DNA from 3 places in the Herbidospora sp. RD11066 genome. Region 3 is predicted to be linked to each of the others. Evidence: riboswitches for the same ligand, from Rfam matches in the RefSeq annotation. Region 3 holds a riboswitch; each other region holds the start of a gene.

Region 1 (5,724 bases), on a different contig from region 3:
GATCCTGTCGCCGCCGGTGCTGTTCCTCGACGAGCCGACCACCGGCCTGGACCCGCGCGGCCGGGCCGAGGTGTGGGCGGCGGTCCGCGACCTGGTCGCCCGGGGCACCACGGTGCTGCTGACCACGCAGTATCTCGAGGAGGCCGACCAGCTCGCCCACCGCGTCAGCGTCGTCAACGAGGGCCGCCAGGTCGCCGAAGGAAGCCCCGAAGAACTGAAGAAGATCGTCGGGGGAGACCGCGTGGAGATCGTCGTCCACGACCCCGCCGACCTGCCGACCGCGGCCGCACTGCTGGGCCCCGACGCCGAGACCGACCCCGACACCCGGCGCGTCAGCGCACCCGCCCCCGACCGCATGGCGACCCTGACGACGGTCGTCCAGGACCTGCAGAAGGCCGGGATCACCGCCGACGACATCGCGATCCGCCGCCCCACCCTCGACGAGGTGTTCCTCCACCTGACCAAGGCCGCCGCGTGACATTCCTTCTTCTCCGTTACGGCTTCGCGTGGCCGGCACCGCCCGCCGCCCCCGCCTCCCGCCGCATCCGGCGCTCCTCATCCGCTTCCGCCTCCCCCTCGACGAGGAGTCACGCATGAACCGTCTGACCTGGGCCTTCGCCGACGGATGGACCGTCACTCGGCGGGAGGTCACCCACTGGACCAGCCGCCCCGGCACGCTCATCGCCGGGCTGCTGTTCCCCGTCATGATCGTGCTGCTGTTCGCCTACCTGCTGGGCGGGGGGATCGAGGTCCCCGGCGGGGGCTACCGCGAGTTCCTCATGCCGGGCATGTTCGCCCTGACCATGGTCTTCGGCCTGGAGGGCACGTTCACGGCGATCGGCAACGACGTCACCAAGGGCGTCACCGACCGGTTCCGCTCACTGCCGATGGCCTCATCCGCGGTGGTGTCGGGGCGGGCGGCGGCCGACATGCTGACCTCGGTGCTGTCGCTGGCGGTGCTGATCGTCTGCGGGCTGGCCGTCGGCTGGAGCGCGCACAACGGGTTCGGCGACGCCCTGGCGGCGGTCGGGCTGCTGCTGTGGCTGCGCTTCTCGCTGCTCTGGATGGGCATCTGGCTCGGGCTGAAGATCCGCAACCCGGAGGCCGTGATGGCGATCCAGATCCTGGTGTGGCCGATCGGCTTCCTGTCCAGCGCGATCACCTCACCGGAGACGATGCCGGGCTGGCTGGGCGTGATCGCCGACTGGAACCCGCTGTCGTCGACGGCGGCGGCGACCCGGGAGCTGTTCGGCAACCCGGGCTGGGCCAACGACACGTGGGCGGCGGCGCACGCGGTCGAACTGGCGCTGGCCTGGCCGCTGGTGATCACGGCGGTGTTCGCGCCGCTGTCGGTCCGCGCCTACCGGAACCTGTCCCGTTAGGTGCCGCCAGTGCGGGGGCCGTACAGGCCTTCAAGCTGGTATTCCAGGCTCTCTGTCGTGGTGAAGCAGGCGAACAAGGGATGGTGCAGGGGGTCGTCCGTGTTGAGTTCGAGCGCGTGCGCCGCGCGTTTGGACGCGTGGATGATACGTATCGGCTGCTGTGCGTCCGGGACAGGCCGCGCCCCTTGGGTCTCGTCCACATCCATGATCGTCAATTGCCAGCGGACAATGGACGTAAGCCGTTTGCCCATTACAGGCAGAAGGCGGGCCAGGTGCGTGGACAGCGGCGGATCGTCGGGGCGTGCGACCAGGTAGTCGTTGAGCCAGTTGCCGGTTTCGGTGCACCAGGTTCCACCGGCCAGCTCGGCGGTCCACCCGGCGAAGCACATCCCCTGAGGAGAGCGCCAGCTCTGCGGCGCGTGGGAAATCGGGCCGATGGCCGCGTCCGGGCCGGGCAGGGTCTTGATGAAGTCGAGCACTGCCCAGGCCAGCACGCCTCCTCTCTGTCCGGACAGGTCGGGTCGGGTGACTGCGCGGGTCATGGGCTGCCCTTTCTTCGCGTGGGGCAGGTGCCTACCGCCATATCCGCCCCAGCCCCCACCGGCGTTACCGGGCTCCGTGTTCCGGTCTAATTGAAGGAGTGTTCCGGTCGGGCCGGGTGGGACCATCCCCTCTCGTTAGGCTGACCGGTATGTCACACGAGTTCGAAGTCCGTGAGGAAATCGTCCTGCCCGCGTCTCCTGATGAGGTGTGGGAGGCGATCGCGACCGGCCCGGGCATCGACTCGTGGTTCATGGGCGCCAACGATCTGGAGCCGGGCGTCGGCGGGGCGGGGCGGCTGACGGTGGCCGGGTTCACCACCCATTCGGCCGTCACCGGATGGGAGCCGGGTGAGCGGCTGGCCTACGAGAGCGAGAAGGCCGCCGACGGGTCGTTCATGGCGTTCGAATATCTGCTGGAGGGCCGCGAGGGCGGGAGCACCGTCCTGCGGTTCGTCCACAGTGGGGTGCTGACCGGCGACTGGGAGGACCAGTACGACGCCCTGTCCGTGGGCGACGGCCTCTACCTGCGCAAACTCCACGCCTATCTGACGCACTTCCCGGGCGTGACCGCCGATTACGCGCTGTTCGAGATCGGCCGCCCCACCCCCGATGCCGCGAGGATGTGGGCGGCCTTTCTCGACGCCTTCTCCCTGGGGCAGCCACCGGAGAAGGGCCGCGTCAGCGTTCCCGGGCTGAACCCCGACGACGCGCAGGTCGTGTTCGCCGAGGCGGGGTTCCTGTGTGTGGTGACCGCGACGTCGCTGTTCACGCTCGTCCACGGCTACCGCGACGCCGTCGTCGCGGAGCACCACGCGTTTCCCGGGGAGATTCCCGAGGCTCAGGCCGTGGCGGCCTGGCAGAGCTGGCTGGGGTCGATCTAGCCCGTGTCGATTTAGCCGGTGTAGACGGGGTAGCCGTAGCCGACGACGTCCGCCGACTGGCGTTCGCGCACTTCGACGGCGCCGTTGCCGGTGTTGCCCTCGACGGTCTCGATGGTGCCGTCGCCGTTGTCCTTGACGACGAAGCCGACGTGCTGGATGTCGTGGATGTTCTTGCCGCCGTTCCAGTCGAAGAAGACGACCGCGCCGGGCACGGGGGCGGTGCCCCAGCGGTTGTTCTGCTCGAACCATTCGGCGTGGCGGACGGTGTAGGCGTCCTCGCCCATGACGGGGCTGATGCCGAGCTGGTCGCCGACCCAGCTGACGAACATGTCGCACCAGGGGGCGTTCGCATAGGCGAAGCGGTTGCCGCCGTCCCGCAGGACGGTCTCGCCGGCGCGCTCGGAGTTCATGTACCAGTCGTGGAACTTGGTTCCGCCGCCGTACATGTTCTCGCTGACGCCGACCTGGCTCTTGGCGAGGTGGAGCACCTGCTGGGCGCTGACCTTCGGCAGTCGCTTGGCGACCTCCAGCAGAGGGCTGTAGGCCAGGGCGACACCTCCGGGTGCCGCTCCCGCGGGGGCGGCGGCTTCGGCGTGGGCGACGGCGGGGGTGAGGTCGACGGCGGCGATGGTGCCGCCGGTGACCATGGTCGACGTCAGTACGCCGGAGAGCAGGACAGCGCGAATTCCAGGTTTGGGGGCTCGCATGGGTGGGGTTGACTCCTTGCTTCCATGCGCCTACCGGGTTAGCTGACGGATTCGGGCGTGGAAGCCGCCCTACGGCCTGTCCTGAGGGGAGGTTCAGGCCGATTCACCCCAGAGGACCCGGTGTGTGCTTGGTGATCGGGAGAGGGATCACCGGGTCCTCGCTGGTTCCCCGGTTCCGCGCGGGGCGCGCGGATTCGGCGATCTCTAGTTGTCGTCCTTAGGCGGCCGACCTGCAGTTATGCAGGTCACACCGCCTCGAGTTCCCCAGAAGGTAGTACAACTCCTAAAAACGGTCAAACTTGGACAATCAACTCAGTGGGGGAGTAACGTCAGCGCCACCCGTCGGGGTCGACGCCGCCGGGCACCGGACCGGGCGGCCCGTAGGGCTCCCGGGTGAAGACGAACGTGTTGAGATCGAGGTGGACACCCTCGCCGGTGGTGACCACGCGCAGCGTCTCGCCGGCGTAGTAGCCGTCGAGGCCGAGCCAGGTGCCGTCGGCGAGCGCGGCGAACCGGGAGGCGCGGCCGGTCTCGCCCACGGGCGCCAGCGCCAGGCCCCGGCCGGGCAGCGCGCGCATGACGTAGGCGGCCGGTCCCCAGTACCAGGGGCCGGTGAGGGCCAGCAGGTCGTCGTCGATCGGCGCGGGCCGCCATTCGGCCGGCAGCGGCGGCTCGTGGGCGTCGAGAATGTCGAGCAGGTCGCCGGTCAGGGCGTTGCCGCGCACGCCGCTGGTGGTGTTGGCCAGGAACAGCACGCCCACCCCGTCGCCGGGGTCGGTGTAGACGGTGGCCAGGAAGCCGGGCATCGACCCGGTGTGCCCGGCCAGCCGCCGCCCGTTGTGGCGGCGCACCTGCAATCCCAGGCCGTAGCCGGACGTCCACGCCGGACCGTCTTCGATCGTGGCGGGCTCGCGCATCTCGGCCATCGTGGCCGGGCGCAGGATCCCGGCGCCGTCGCCGCCGACGAAGACCGCCCAGCGGGCCAGGTCGGCCGGGGTGCACCAGAACTGCCCGGCCGGCGCCAGCGCGACGGCGTCGTGCTCGGGTTCGGGCAGCAGCACGTCGGCCCACGGGTGCACGGCGTATCCGGTCGCGTGCGGGGCGCGCGGCCGCTCGGTCGTGTCGCGCATGCCCAGGGGATGCAGAACCTCCTCCTGGACGATGTCCGCCCACCCCCGGCCCCTCTTGCGCGCGACCACCTCGCCGAGGAAGCCGAAACCGATGTTGGAGTAGTGGAAGCGCCGCCCCGGGCGGTGGCGGTTGGTCATCGGGTCGAGCATGGCCACCAGGTCGGCCATCGGCACGCCGGGGGTGCGCTCCCACCACGGCCCTGGCGGCTCGGCCGTCAGGCCGGAGGTGTGCGACAGCAGCTGGGCGATCGTCACCTCGCCCGACGGGGTGCCCGGCAGGTGCTTGTCGAGGGGGTCGAGCAGGTCGAGGAGCCCTTCGTCGCGCAGCCGCATGATCATGACGGCGACCATGCTCTTGGTGATCGACCCGATCCTGAACTGGGTGGAGGCGGTCGGTGGGGCGTCCCCCACGCGGCCCCGGTAGCCGGACCAGATCAGCTCTCCGCCGCGGGTCAGGACGACCGCCAGGGCGGGGATGCGCGCGGTGGCCTGCTCGGTGGCCACGCGTAGCGCGAGGGCACGCGCCGTACTCTCCAAGACCATGGGGTCAGGCTATGGTCTACGCTCTGGCGCGTGGAATCGGGCTCCGTGATCGAAGCCGTCCTCGAACGGATCACCTACGCCAACGAGGAGACCGGCTACACCATCGCGCGGGTGGCCACCGAGCGGTCGGGCACCGACCTGCTCACGGTGGTGGGCCCGCTGCTGGGTGCGCAGCCGGGCGAGTCGCTGCGGCTGACCGGCCGCTGGACCGCCCATCCGCGGTACGGCAGGCAGTTCGAGGTCTGGTCGTACACCACCGTGCTCCCGGCGACGATCGCCGGCATCCAGCGCTATCTGGGCTCGGGGCTGATCAAGGGGATCGGGCCGAAGATGGCCGAGCGCATCACGATCCACTTCGGCGTCGACACCCTGCGCGTCATCGAGGAGGAGCCCAAGCGCCTGGTCGAGGTGCCGGGGCTGGGGCCCAAGCGGACCAAGCTGATCGCGGCCGCGTGGGAGGAGCAGAAGGTCATCAAAGAGGTGATGATCTTCCTGCAGGGGGTGGGCGTCTCCACGTCCATCGCGGTCCGGATCTTCAA
Region 2 (5,724 bases), on a different contig from region 3:
CGGATGTCCCCGCGCCCCTTCGCCGCGCGCTCCAGCGCCGCCCGCCCCGGCCCGCCGCCGACCAGCAGAAGCTCTGCTTCCGGTACGGCCTGGGCCACCTCCGGCCACGCCTCGATCAGCCGGTCCTGTCCTTTCCTGGCGACCAGGCGGGACACGCAGACCACCACGGGCCGCTCCCCCAGCCCGAGCGCCTCGCGTATTCGCTTACCTCCGGCCCCCGGCCGGAACACCGAGGTGTCGACCCCCGGAGCGAGCCGGGTGAGCTTCCCCGCCGGGATGCGGGCCGTCAGGTGGCGCCGGGTGTAGTCGCCGAGATAGGTCACCACGTCGGCGTGCGCCCCGATGCGGCGCAGCAGCGTGCCCGCGAGCGGCAGCCGGGCCCACGACGCCTCGTGGCCGTGGGTCAGCATGACCACCCGCTCGGCCCCGGCCGCCCGCAGCGCCCCGCCGAGCAGCCCGAGCGGCGCGGCGGCCCCGAACACCACCGTCGACCCCGGCCGGATCAGCTCGCCCGCCCGCTTGGCCACGTCGCGCGTCGGCAGCATCAGGCTCGTCGGGTGACGCACCACGCGGTAGCCCTGCCGGGCGTCGAACTCGGCGCAGCCCTCCCAGCGAGGGGCGTACACGACCACGGAGGAGGCCGGGAGCCGGACGGCCAGGGCGTGCACGAACGACTGGATGCCGCCCGAGCGCGGCGGGAAGTCGTTGGTCACCACCACGACCCGCGTCACGGCACCCGCTGCCCGTGGAGCAGCCCCCACGACCGGGCCATCGCGATGCGCTGCGGCGCGGTCGGGTGGGAGGAGTAGAGGACGTACTCCAGAGGCGACGGGCTCAGGTCGGAGATGTTGCGGGTGGCCAGGTTGCGCTGCATCGCGGCGAACGTGACCGGGTCTTCGGTGAGCTGGAGGGCGTGGGCGTCGGCCCGCGCCTCGATGTGCCGGCTCACCAGGTTCTGGGCCGGCCCCGACAGCACCGTGCCGAGCGAGACGAGCCCGACCAGCAGCGCCGCCGCCCTCGGGTCGCCCAGCGACGGGACCCCGGTGCGGCGCCGCAGCAGGTTGCCCGCGACGAACAGCGCGCACGCCCCGAACGCGGCCCCCAGCGCTCCGACGAGGGTGCCGTGCAGGACGTCGTCGGTCTTGGCGTGGCCGAGCTCGTGGGCGACGATCAGCTCGATCTCCGGCTCGGGCACCTCGAGCAGCGTGTCGTAGACGACGATGCGCCGGGTCGCGCCGAACCCCGAGACGTAGGCGTTGAGCGCGGTCGTCCGCCGGGAGGCGTCGGCGACCAGCACGTCGTCGACCGGCACCCCGTCGCGGTCGGCCATCGCCAGCAGGCTCTTGCGGAGCTGCCCCTGCGGGAGCGGGGTGAAGTCGTTGAAGACGGGCTCGACCACGATCGGGTAGAGGAACGACAGCGCCAGCGTGAGCGTGAACGCGCCGATCGAGGCGGGGATCCACCAGCGGCGCGGCCACCGGCGGGCCAGCGCGATGACCACCACGACCATCACCGCCGCCAGCAGGAACTGGAGGGCGAAGTTCTTGAGCCGGTCGGCGGTCCAGGTGCCCCACGTCTGCGTCGAGAGCCCGTAGTCGCGCAGGATCGTCTCGAACCACATGCCGAGCGGCCAGCGGAGCACCAGCGACACCAGGTAGACCCCGGCCACCCCCGCTAGCGCCCGCACCCACCAGGGTCCCTTGAGGCGGCCGATGAGCCGCGCCCCGAGCGGGGTCGCGACCAGCACCCCGGCGATCACGAGCGTGATCCCGAGGGAGATGTACGACGGCGCGCTCGTCGCGGCGTCGAAGGCGTCGGCCCTGGCGATCTGGTCGGCGCCGAAGTCACGGACCGGATCGGGCGTCACCTCGGGCGCCCCGGCCGGCAGCGCGCGCCAGGGCGTGGTCAGCGCCACCACCGCGACGATCGCCACCCCGAGCCCGGCCAGACCCCAGGCCGCAGCTTTCATCCCCGTACGTTCCACTCCGCCTCCGGAACACTTCGTATCACGTAGTCGGCCCAGGCCGCGGTCAGCTCGGCCTCTCCGACGCCCAGCGTGCGCCGCAGCGCGGTGGCCGGATCGGCCTGGGCCGCGCGGTAGAGCGCGGTCAGTTTCGCCTCGCCGTAGCGCGCGGCGATGTAGCGGCAGGCGAGCCAGGCCTCCTGGTAGGCCTGGGGGACCCGCGCGCCCCCGGCGGTGAAGTCGGCCCGGGTCGGCAGTTCCCGCGGCGCCTGCGGGTCTGTGGCGAGCTCGGCTGCGACCGTCGCGGTCGGGAGGCCGCTGTCACGGTAGCCGACGTAGTCGGCGTAGCCCTCCACCAGCCACACGGGCATCTCAGGGCTCGTCGCGGCGCCGGTGGCCACGTGGGTGAGCTCGTGGGCCAGCACGATCACCCGTCCCTGGGGCGACAGCGAGGCCCAGTTCCCGGGTTCGATCACCACGAAGCCGGGGCCGGCCAGGGCGGCCATGCCGGTCACCGGGGCGGGCCGGGCGATCTCGGCGGCCCTCTCGGTCGTGGCGGGCGCGAGGACGGTCGCCTCCGGCGCGGAGCCCCAGACCCGCTTCACCGCCTCGGCGGCCCGCGCCGCCTGTGGGGCCAGCTCGGGAAAGCGTTCGTCGGCCGCCAGCACCTGGATGTGGCCCGTCCGCACGGCGAAGGGCCAGCTCTGGCCGTACAGGACCTTCGGGGGTTGCCCGGCGGACAGGACGGCCAGCAGCGCACCGACCGTGACCAGGAACCGCATGTCAACGGATACTACAAACGAAAACACCGCGGCCCCGCCCGCCGGGAAGGTGGCGGACGGGGCCGATCGGTACTTCGGACCGGGTTAGAACCCGGGCCGAACCGCGCCCACGAAGGTGCGCTTGCGGTAGGTGTCCAGCTTGTCGATCCGGACCCGCGAACCGGAGTTCGGGGAGTGGATCATCTTGCCGTGGCCGACGTACATGCCTACGTGGCCCCCGCCGCTGGTGAAAACGAGATCGCCCGGCTTCATCGCCTTCCAGCTGATCTTCTTCTTCACCGAGCTCTTCTGGGACCAGGTCGTACGGGGCAGTTTGACGCCCGCCTTGCGCCAGGCGAACTGGACCAGGCCGGAACAGTCGAACGAGCCGGGACCGGTGGCACCCCACCGGTAGGGGTCACCGATCTGCTTCTTCGCGATCGCGACCGCCTTGCCGGCCAGGACCCGCTGGCGCTGGGCCTTGCTCAGCTTCTTGACGCGCTTGGTCGACTTGCTCTTGGCCTGGCTCTTCGCGGCCGAGGGAGCGGCGGGCGCCGCCTCTCCCGAGACCGGGACCGCCGTGGTGTTCCTCGTGACGGTGACCGTCACCTCATCGGCCCGCGCGGGAGGCGCCGTGACCGCCCCGACCGAAGCCGTGAGCGCGACGCCGCCAAGGGAGAGGCGGGCGATGCGAGACAGACATGCGGGGGTTGTGGACAGGATTGCTCCTAGTGTCTTCCTCTGATGCCTACCGGGTTAGCTGACGGATTCGGGCAGGGAAGTCGCCCTACGGTGCGAAACGAGCACCGATTCACCCCTTGGCTCCTCTGGGGAACCTTTTGGGTCCCCGGCTCCATGCCTCCTGGCTGCATGGATTCGGCCGTGCCGCGGTGATGTGCGACACATGGATCTTTATTAAGACATCAGCGCCTTCGCGCCGGAGTCTCCCCGGACGGCATGGATTGCTCGTCGCGAGGCCAGAAGTTACCGACTCAGCCATAAGTCGGCAAAGTTTTGGAGAAAGATAAAGATCAGATAAACTCGCGCGCTATTCGAAAACGCCTGCATATGGCGGGATTTCAGGGGTTGATGTGACTCTCGTCACACCCCTTGGCGCACAACATGAAAAAAGCCCCACAAGTGACGCAAGACACACTAAGGACGAACGGCCTTGTCGGGGTTGTACTGGGCCAGCGGCGTGATCTTCACGACGTCACCGGTCTGCGGCGCGTGGACCACCGAACCCTGTCCGGTATAGAGCCCGACGTGTCCGAAACCGCTGTGCCAGACGAGGTCGCCGGCCTGCAGGTCGCTGATCGGCACCTGGCGGTTCTTGCCCCAGGCCCACTGCTCGTAGCTGGTACGTGGCAGGCTGACCCCACCGGCCCGCCAGGAGGCCTGGACGAGCCCGGAGCAGTCCCACGAGCCGGGGCCGGTGCCGCCGTAGCGGTAGGGCTTGCCGATCTGGGCGAAGGCGAAGTCGAGCGCGGCTCGGGCGTTGCCGGAGGCGGGGCCCGAGTAGACCTGGCCGGTGCTCTGCGGGTTACCCGGGTTGAAGGCGCCCAGTTCGCGGAGGACCTTCATCTGCTCGTCGACCATCTTGTCGGTCTTCTTCTTCTTGGCCGCCAGGTCGGCGCGGATCTCGGTGTCCTCCTCGAGGGCCGCCTTGAGCTGGTCGCGCTGGTCCTTCAGGCCCTTGATGGCGCCTTCGTACTCGCTGAGGAGGAGCTTCCTGCTGGTGGCGAGCTGGTTGAGGATCGCCATGCCGCTGAGCGCGATCTGGGGGTTCGGGTTGCCGAACATGCCGGACATGCTCCGCAGGTCGCCCGTCTGGTAGCTGGAGACCGCCAGCCCCACCACGTCGACCCGGAGGGTCTCGACGCGGACGTTCTGCTTCTTGAAGGAGGTGTTGATCAGTCCGTACTTCTTCTTGGACTTCTTGTACTTCTCGTTGGCCTGGTTGTAGTCCTCGACCAACTGGTCGGCCTGCTTGTTCAGCTTCGCGAGCTTCGCCTTCGCCTGGGGGATGGTCGGCTTCGGATCGGCCGCCGCTCCCGCGATCGGAAGAAGCAGAACGAACGCCGCAAAACCAGCCACGGCCGGTACCCGCCCACGCACGCCCGAAACCCCCTCCATACCGGACAGACCTGGGTCGGGACTTTACTCAGAGGAACAAGTAGCCTCAACCGATTCGCAAGTATTCACGCAGGTCATCACGGTTGGCAACGGAATGATCACGCACGGCCAAGACGCCGGAGGAGCAGGACGGAAGGAACGGGACGAGCGCCCATCTTTCGGACAGACACCCCGACCTCCCGGTCGGACGACACGACGGCGATCGCACGGCCCTGCGGCTCGATCTGGACCATCTGCCGGATGAGATCGTCGGCTATCTGACCGGGCGCGCTGAACGCCACCCGCACCCCCCGCGGTGCCGACACCTGTACAGGACCGTCGAGCTCGGCGCCGTCGAACACGCACGTGATCTCGACCCGCACCTGGACGGCCAGCCCGCCGAGCCCGGTCAGCAGGCGTTGCCGCTGGTCGGCGAGGGTGAGAGTGCCGTAACCCGACTTGGTCACGTTGTAGCCGTCGATGATCAGGTGGAGGTTCGGTATCGCGAGGAGCTGGTCGAGCAGCTGCGGGTCGTCGTCGGCCAGCGCGCGGGCCGGCACGTCGCGGACCGAGGGGGCGGTGCCGCTGACGGCGGTGACGTAGTCGGCCGGTCTGCTGATCGTGGTCGGCAGCGCCAGTTCCTTGCGCAGGCCCTTGGCGGCGTCTTCGAGGGCGTCCATGAGCACCCGGATGCGCGCGTCCTCGACGGAGCGGCCCTCGCGGGCGGCGCGGCGGCTGGCCTCCAGATGACGCTCGGCTTCGGCCAGGCGCTCCTTCAGGCGGCGCAGCTCGGTCTCGGCGGCGGCCCCGGCCCCGGCGATCTTGGCTCGGGCGTCGGCGGTGGCCGCCTCGAGCTCCCCGGCCCGCTGCTCGGCGGCCCTGGCC
Region 3 (5,724 bases):
ATCGGAATCGCAGACGCCTACCGCCGGGCCCTGGACGCCTTCGGTACGCGCGTCCACCTCATCAAGCCCGGCCAGTGGGACCTGCGGACACCGTGTGTCGACTGGGACGTGCACGCCCTCGTCAACCACCTCGTCTACGAGTCGCTCTGGGCTCCCGAACTGCTCGCCGGCCGCAGCATGGCCGAAGTGGGCGACGTCTTCGACGGCGACCTCCTCGGCGACGACGCCTTCAAGGCGTTCGACTTCGCCGCCCACGCCGCCATCACCGCCGCCTCCGCGGAAGGCGTGCTCGACCGGACCGTGCACCTGTCGTTCGGCGACGTCTCCGGACGTGAGTACGTCACCGAACTGTTCGCCGACGCCCTCATCCACACCTGGGACCTGTCGAACGCCATCGGCGTGGCCGACCGGCTCGACCCGGAACTCGTCTCGATGTGCGCCGACTGGTTCGCCGACAGCGAGGAGGGTTACCGCAGCTCCGGCATCATCGGCGGACACGTGCCGGTGCCGGAGGACTCCGACCCGCAGACGCGGCTGCTGGCCGCCTGGGGACGGCAGGCCCACTGACCTCCTCCCACCACGATCCAACATCTTCTATGAGATGATTTGTTGGAACGTGTTGAGGAGGAGGGGCGATGCTGGCGCAGCAACGGCAGCAGGCGATCCTCGAACGGGTCCGGCGCATGGGCGGGGTGCGGGTCGCCGACCTCGTCCGCGACCTGGGCGTCTCCGACATGACGATCCGGCGCGACCTCGAGGCGCTGGCCGACCGCGGCCTCATAGAGAAGGTGCACGGCGGGGCCACCGTCGCCGGGCCCGGGTCGACCGAGGAGCCGGGGTTCGCCGCCAAGTCGGTGCGGCAGCAGCCCGAGAAGGAGGCGGTCGCCCGCGCCGCCGCCCACCTGATCCGGCCGGGCAGCGCGGTCGCCCTGTCGGCCGGCACCACGACCTGGACGTTCGCCCACCATCTCGTCGACGTCGCCGACCTGACCCTCATCACCAATTCGGTGCGGGTGGCCGAGGTCTTCCACCGCGCCGGGCGGCCCGACCAGACGGTCGTCCTGGTGGGCGGTGTCCGCACCCCGTCCGACGCCCTCGTCGGGCCGATCGCGGTGCAGGCGATCCGGTCGCTCAACGTCGACACCCTCGTGCTCGGTGTGCACGGCATGAACGCGCGGGCCGGGTTCACCACCCCCAACCTGCTGGAGGCCGAGACCGACCGCGAGCTGGTGGCCGCCGCGCAGCAGCTCGTCGTGCTGGCCGACCACACCAAGTGGGGCACCGTCGGCATCTCCACCATCGCCCGGCTCGACCGGGCCAACGTTCTCGTCACCGATTCCGGCCTGGACAAGGAGGCCCGTGAGGAACTCGCCGCGCACGTCGGCGAGCTGATCGTCGCGGAACCCTAAATGAAGCGTCACCTCACCCACCTGGCCGACGGCCGGGAGCTCATCTATTTCGACCTCGCCCCCCGAGACCACTCGGCCAAGGACCCCCGCGACCTGCCGCCCCGCCCCGCGCCCTCGGAGCTGCGGCACGACCCGGTGCTCGACGAGTGGGTCGCCATGGCCGGTCACCGGCAGACCCGCACCCATCTCCCCCCGCCCGAGGAGTGCCCGCTCTGCCCCGGGCGCCCCTGGTCGGAACTCCCCTCGGCCTACGACGTGGCCGTGTTCGAGAACCGGTTCCCCTCGTTCAGCGGCCCCATCGGGCGCTGCGAGGTGGTCTGCTTCACCGACGACCACCACGCCTCCTTCGCCGACCTCTCACCGGAACGGGCCGATCTGGTGATGGACGCCTGGGTCGACCGCACCCTTGAGCTGGGCAGACTCGACGGCGTCGAGCAGGTCTTCTGCTTCGAGAACCGGGGCGAGGAAATCGGCATCACTTTGCCCCATCCGCATGGGCAGATCTATGCGTATCCCTATGTGACACCCCGCTCCCGGCGGATGCTCACCGTCGCCCGGCCAGGCTCTCTCGCCACCGTGGTGGCGGAGGAGCGTGCCGGGGAGCGGGTGGTCGCCACGAACGACCACTGGACGGCCTTCGTCCCGAGAGCCGCCCGGTATCCGTTCGAGGTGCACCTCTATCCCCACCGGCAGGCGCCCGACCTGCCGTCGCTCACTCCGGAGGAGCGGGCGGCGTTCGGGCCGCTCTACACCGGGGTACTGCGGGCCCTCGACGGGCTGTTCGGGGTGCGCATGCCCTATGTCGCCGCCTGGCACCAGGCGCCGGTCCGGTTCGGGAGGGAGGTGGCGTACGTGCACATGGAGCTCTTCAGCATCAGGAGGGCGCCGGCGAAGCTGAAGTACCTGGCGGGATCCGAGTCGGGTATGGGGGCCTTCGTGAACGACGTCCTCCCGGAAGAGGCCGCCGCCATGCTCAGGGACGCATCGGGAAAGATGGAACGCCACATAACAGACTGATATCCATCAGGCTGCAACTTTGAGTAGCAGTTGTCTCTTCTTTGCCACTACTATCCACACCAGCCCCGCCGAGACCTCGGCGGACCTGCCTAATCCCGGGCGTGTCGCCCGGGAGCCGGGGACCCACCAGAACCTGGGGTGAAGGCGCCGCCGAGCGCCCGGGCTCCTCCGCCCGAATCCGTCAGCTAACCCGGCAGGCGCTAGGAGAGGAGTGGGCGCTGCCCGCCACGTCGCCCCGTCGCACTCACCGGTCGCTCCCGTTGCCGGTGGTGGTCCTCGTCGCCGCCCTCGTGGCCGTGCTGACCCCCGGCCCCGCGACCGCGGCCCCCAAGCCCGACGCCGATCAGTTGCGCAAGCAGCTCACCAGCCTCGACAAGAAGGTCAACTCGCTGATCGAGCAGTATCACGCGGCGCGTGAGGACCTCGCCAAGGCGAAGACGGCCCAGAAGGCGGTCCAGGCGAAGCTGGCGAAGGCGAAAGAGGAGTTCGCGGTGGCCCAGCGCGAGATGGCCCGGCTGGCCAGCATGAGCTACCAGTCGATCCCCGGCAACGGCGGGGTCCTGCTGCCGCCCGGTGTGGGTGTGTCGCCGCTCGCCCGGCAGCTCGGCAACGAGCAGGCCGCGATCGTGCGCAACTACAAGCAGAAGGAACAGGCGCAGGCCCAGGCGGTGGCCGAGGCCAAAGCCCTGGTCGTCCAGATCGACGAGAAGTCGAAGGACATCGAGAAGCGCCGTAAGGAGGCCGAAGGGCTGATCGGCGACATCAAGGACAAGCTCGACGACCTGATCCCCCTCGCCCCCGGCAAGCTCACCAACGGCGGCTGGGCGCCCGAGCTGCCGACCGGCGCCGACAACATCACCGCCCGCACCCGCCTGATGCGTGAGGAGGCCAAGTCGGCCTTCAAGCTGAGCAACACCATCGGCTGCTTCCGCGTCGACACCAGCGGCGAGCACCCGCTCGGCCGCGCCTGCGACTTCATGATGACCACCGGCGGCGCGATGGCGACCGGCGCGGCCCAGGCGCTGGGTGACTCGCTGGCCGCCTGGGCGCTGAAGAACCGCACCAAGCTCGGCGTGAAGTACGTCATCTGGCGCCAGCGCATCAACAGCGGCACCGGCTGGCGGTTCATGAGCAACCGGGGCGGCAACACCGCCAACCATTACGACCACGTACACATCTCGATGTTCTGATCCACTCACCCCCGCGAAGACCGCAAAATAGCCCACGGCCGGCGGGCCACCCGGCCCCCACCCAGGGAGTTCTCAGGTAGCACGACTACCCTGCGAATACCATGGGACCACAAACCCCTCAAACCTCACCGAACACCCCACCGGCCCCCACAGACCAACTGCCCCACCCACGATCACGCGGGTGTGCGCGCCCAGCCCCCGCGGTTCGCACACCCGCGTGATCATCCTTCGGAACCCGAAGTAAGTGATCATTTGCAGAAGCGCCCGAAGGTTTACCGAGTTTCATAACGATCATGTTTCAGCGTTTTTCGGAGGCCTGGTTACACGCATGTGAATTCTGCTGCGGACGACCACCCTCGGAACTGTGCAGGAACCCCCCAACCTGGAGCTCCTACCCCACCCCACCTGGGAAGACGGACTTCGCATCATGTTTACCTTGCGCCACTCCATCACTACAGATAAAAGTTTCAACGACAGCACCGTTGACACCGACTTATCCCGAAATTAGCTTATGGAACGGTACACCTCGGGACCGTTGTGGCACCTGTTCCAGCTGTGACTCTTCGCAGTCGGACGGGCGCGGATCCCGACTATCTCCCTCCCATGCCACGCGAGAGGACCAGCGTGAGATCCGCTGATTTTTCCCCGGCCCGCGGTCACCGGGCCCGCCGTCTCGGCTCGGCAGTCGGGTTCACCCCTTCCTAGGGGCCCGACCTTCTAATTGACTTCGATGTCCGAAGTTGACGTTAAAGCCGAACAAAAAGTGAGCTCCGCCGGTCATCTCATTTCCTGAGATTCCCGGAACGACTCGGGGCGTTCTTTCGCGTGCGAAAAAGCTCAGGAGAACAAGGTCGTGGGGTCTGATTCATGAGTTGGCTCGATACCGCCTATGAATGGCTGGTGAGATCGAGCGCCAACGGCAGCTGGCGGGACATCGTCCCGCTGGGCCTGGCCGGTGCTCTCGTATGGGGGTTGTGGGTCTACCGGGTCGTGCTGTCCCGGCTGGCCAAGCCCGTCGTCAACGGTTACCGCGCCTCCGTTTCTGTCGTGGTGCCGTCCTTCCGTGAGGACGCGGAGATCCTGGTCCGGTGTCTGGAGAGCTGGCTCTCCCAGAACCCCGGTGAAGTGATCATCGTCGTCGACATCGCGGACACCGAATGTCACGCGAAGCTCCGGGAGGTCAACGACCCCCGGCTGCGCGTGCTCATTTACGAACACTCGGGCAAGCGCTCGGCGCTGGGGGTCGGCATCAGGGCCGCCCGCGGCGACATCGTGGTGTTCGCCGACTCCGACACCTGGTGGGAGCCGGGTCTCCTCGACGCGGTGCAGATGCCGTTCGAGGACCCCCAGGTCGGTGGCGTCGGCACTCAGCAGAACGTGTTCCAGCGCACCACCAGCGTCTGGCGTCGCATCGCCGACTGGCTGGTCAACCTGCGCTACTACGACTACGTGCCGGCCATGGGCAGCCGTGGTGGCGTGGCCTGCCTGTCCGGCCGCACCGCCGCCTACCGCCGGTCGGCGATCCTGCCGGTCGTCCACCACCTGGAGAACGAGTTCTTCCTCGGCCGCCGGTGCATCGCCGGTGACGACGGGCGGCTCACCTGGCTGGTGCTGGCCTCCGGGTACAAGACGGTGCACCAGTCGTCCGCGCGGGCGATCTCGATGTTCCCGAGCTCGTTCCGGGCCTTCTTCAAGCAGCGCATCCGCTGGAGCCGCAACTCCTACCGCTGCTACCTGACCGCCCTGTGGAAGGGCTGGCTGTGGAAGACCCCGCTGGTCACCAAGGTGACCGTGCTGCAGATCCTGCTCACGCCCGTCACGATGGGCGTCACGCTGGGCTACCTGTTCTTCAGTCGCCTCGAACTGACGCCCTGGGGCATCGGCACCTGCCTCGGCTGGCTGCTCATCGGCCGTGGCATCCGCGGCTGGTCGCACCTGCGCCGTCACCCGCAGGAGATCCTGCTGCTGCCGCTGACGACCCTGGTCATCATCATGATCGCGCTGCCGATCAAGCTCTACGCGTTCATCACCATGAACAAGCAGGGCTGGCTGACCCGCAAGTCCGACCAGGCCGGCTCGGAGGGCCAGACGGCCGCGACGTTGCAGGG

What was found. A riboswitch is a leader RNA that binds a small molecule or an ion and turns the genes downstream of it on or off. The one in region 3 is predicted to bind cyclic di-AMP.
Region 1: it holds a riboswitch for cyclic di-AMP, as region 3 does, so the genes downstream of both, ACYQ78_RS08375 (CHAP domain-containing protein) here and ACYQ78_RS36865 (coiled-coil domain-containing protein) in region 3, are expected to answer to the same signal.
Region 2: it holds a riboswitch for cyclic di-AMP, as region 3 does, so the genes downstream of both, ACYQ78_RS02285 (C40 family peptidase) here and ACYQ78_RS36865 (coiled-coil domain-containing protein) in region 3, are expected to answer to the same signal.

Annotation. Positions count from the first base shown of each region.
Region 1 is NZ_BAAGDO010000002.1:399,360-405,083, reverse strand. It holds gene ACYQ78_RS08395 (ATP-binding cassette domain-containing protein) at 1-478, shown strand, start outside; gene ACYQ78_RS08390 (ABC transporter permease) at 594-1,382, shown strand; gene ACYQ78_RS08385 (hypothetical protein) at 1,379-1,924, opposite strand; gene ACYQ78_RS08380 (SRPBCC family protein) at 2,074-2,805, shown strand; gene ACYQ78_RS08375 (CHAP domain-containing protein) at 2,817-3,512, opposite strand; cyclic di-AMP (ydaO/yuaA leader) riboswitch at 3,525-3,722, opposite strand; gene ACYQ78_RS08370 (serine hydrolase domain-containing protein) at 3,842-5,185, opposite strand; gene recD2 (SF1B family DNA helicase RecD2) at 5,216-5,724, shown strand, end outside.
Region 2 is NZ_BAAGDO010000001.1:499,838-505,561, reverse strand. It holds gene ACYQ78_RS02300 (glycosyltransferase family 4 protein) at 1-731, opposite strand, end outside; gene ACYQ78_RS02295 (M48 family metallopeptidase) at 728-1,969, opposite strand; gene ACYQ78_RS02290 (gluzincin family metallopeptidase) at 1,966-2,745, opposite strand; gene ACYQ78_RS02285 (C40 family peptidase) at 2,830-3,333, opposite strand; cyclic di-AMP (ydaO/yuaA leader) riboswitch at 3,455-3,616, opposite strand; gene ACYQ78_RS02280 (C40 family peptidase) at 3,880-4,821, opposite strand; gene ACYQ78_RS02275 (NYN domain-containing protein) at 4,959-5,724, opposite strand, start outside.
Region 3 is NZ_BAAGDO010000014.1:176,328-182,051, reverse strand. It holds gene ACYQ78_RS36880 (TIGR03086 family metal-binding protein) at 1-567, shown strand, start outside; gene ACYQ78_RS36875 (DeoR/GlpR family DNA-binding transcription regulator) at 636-1,409, shown strand; gene ACYQ78_RS36870 (galactose-1-phosphate uridylyltransferase) at 1,410-2,426, shown strand; cyclic di-AMP (ydaO/yuaA leader) riboswitch at 2,503-2,640, shown strand; gene ACYQ78_RS36865 (coiled-coil domain-containing protein) at 2,696-3,616, shown strand; gene ACYQ78_RS36860 (glycosyltransferase family 2 protein) at 4,484-5,724, shown strand, end outside.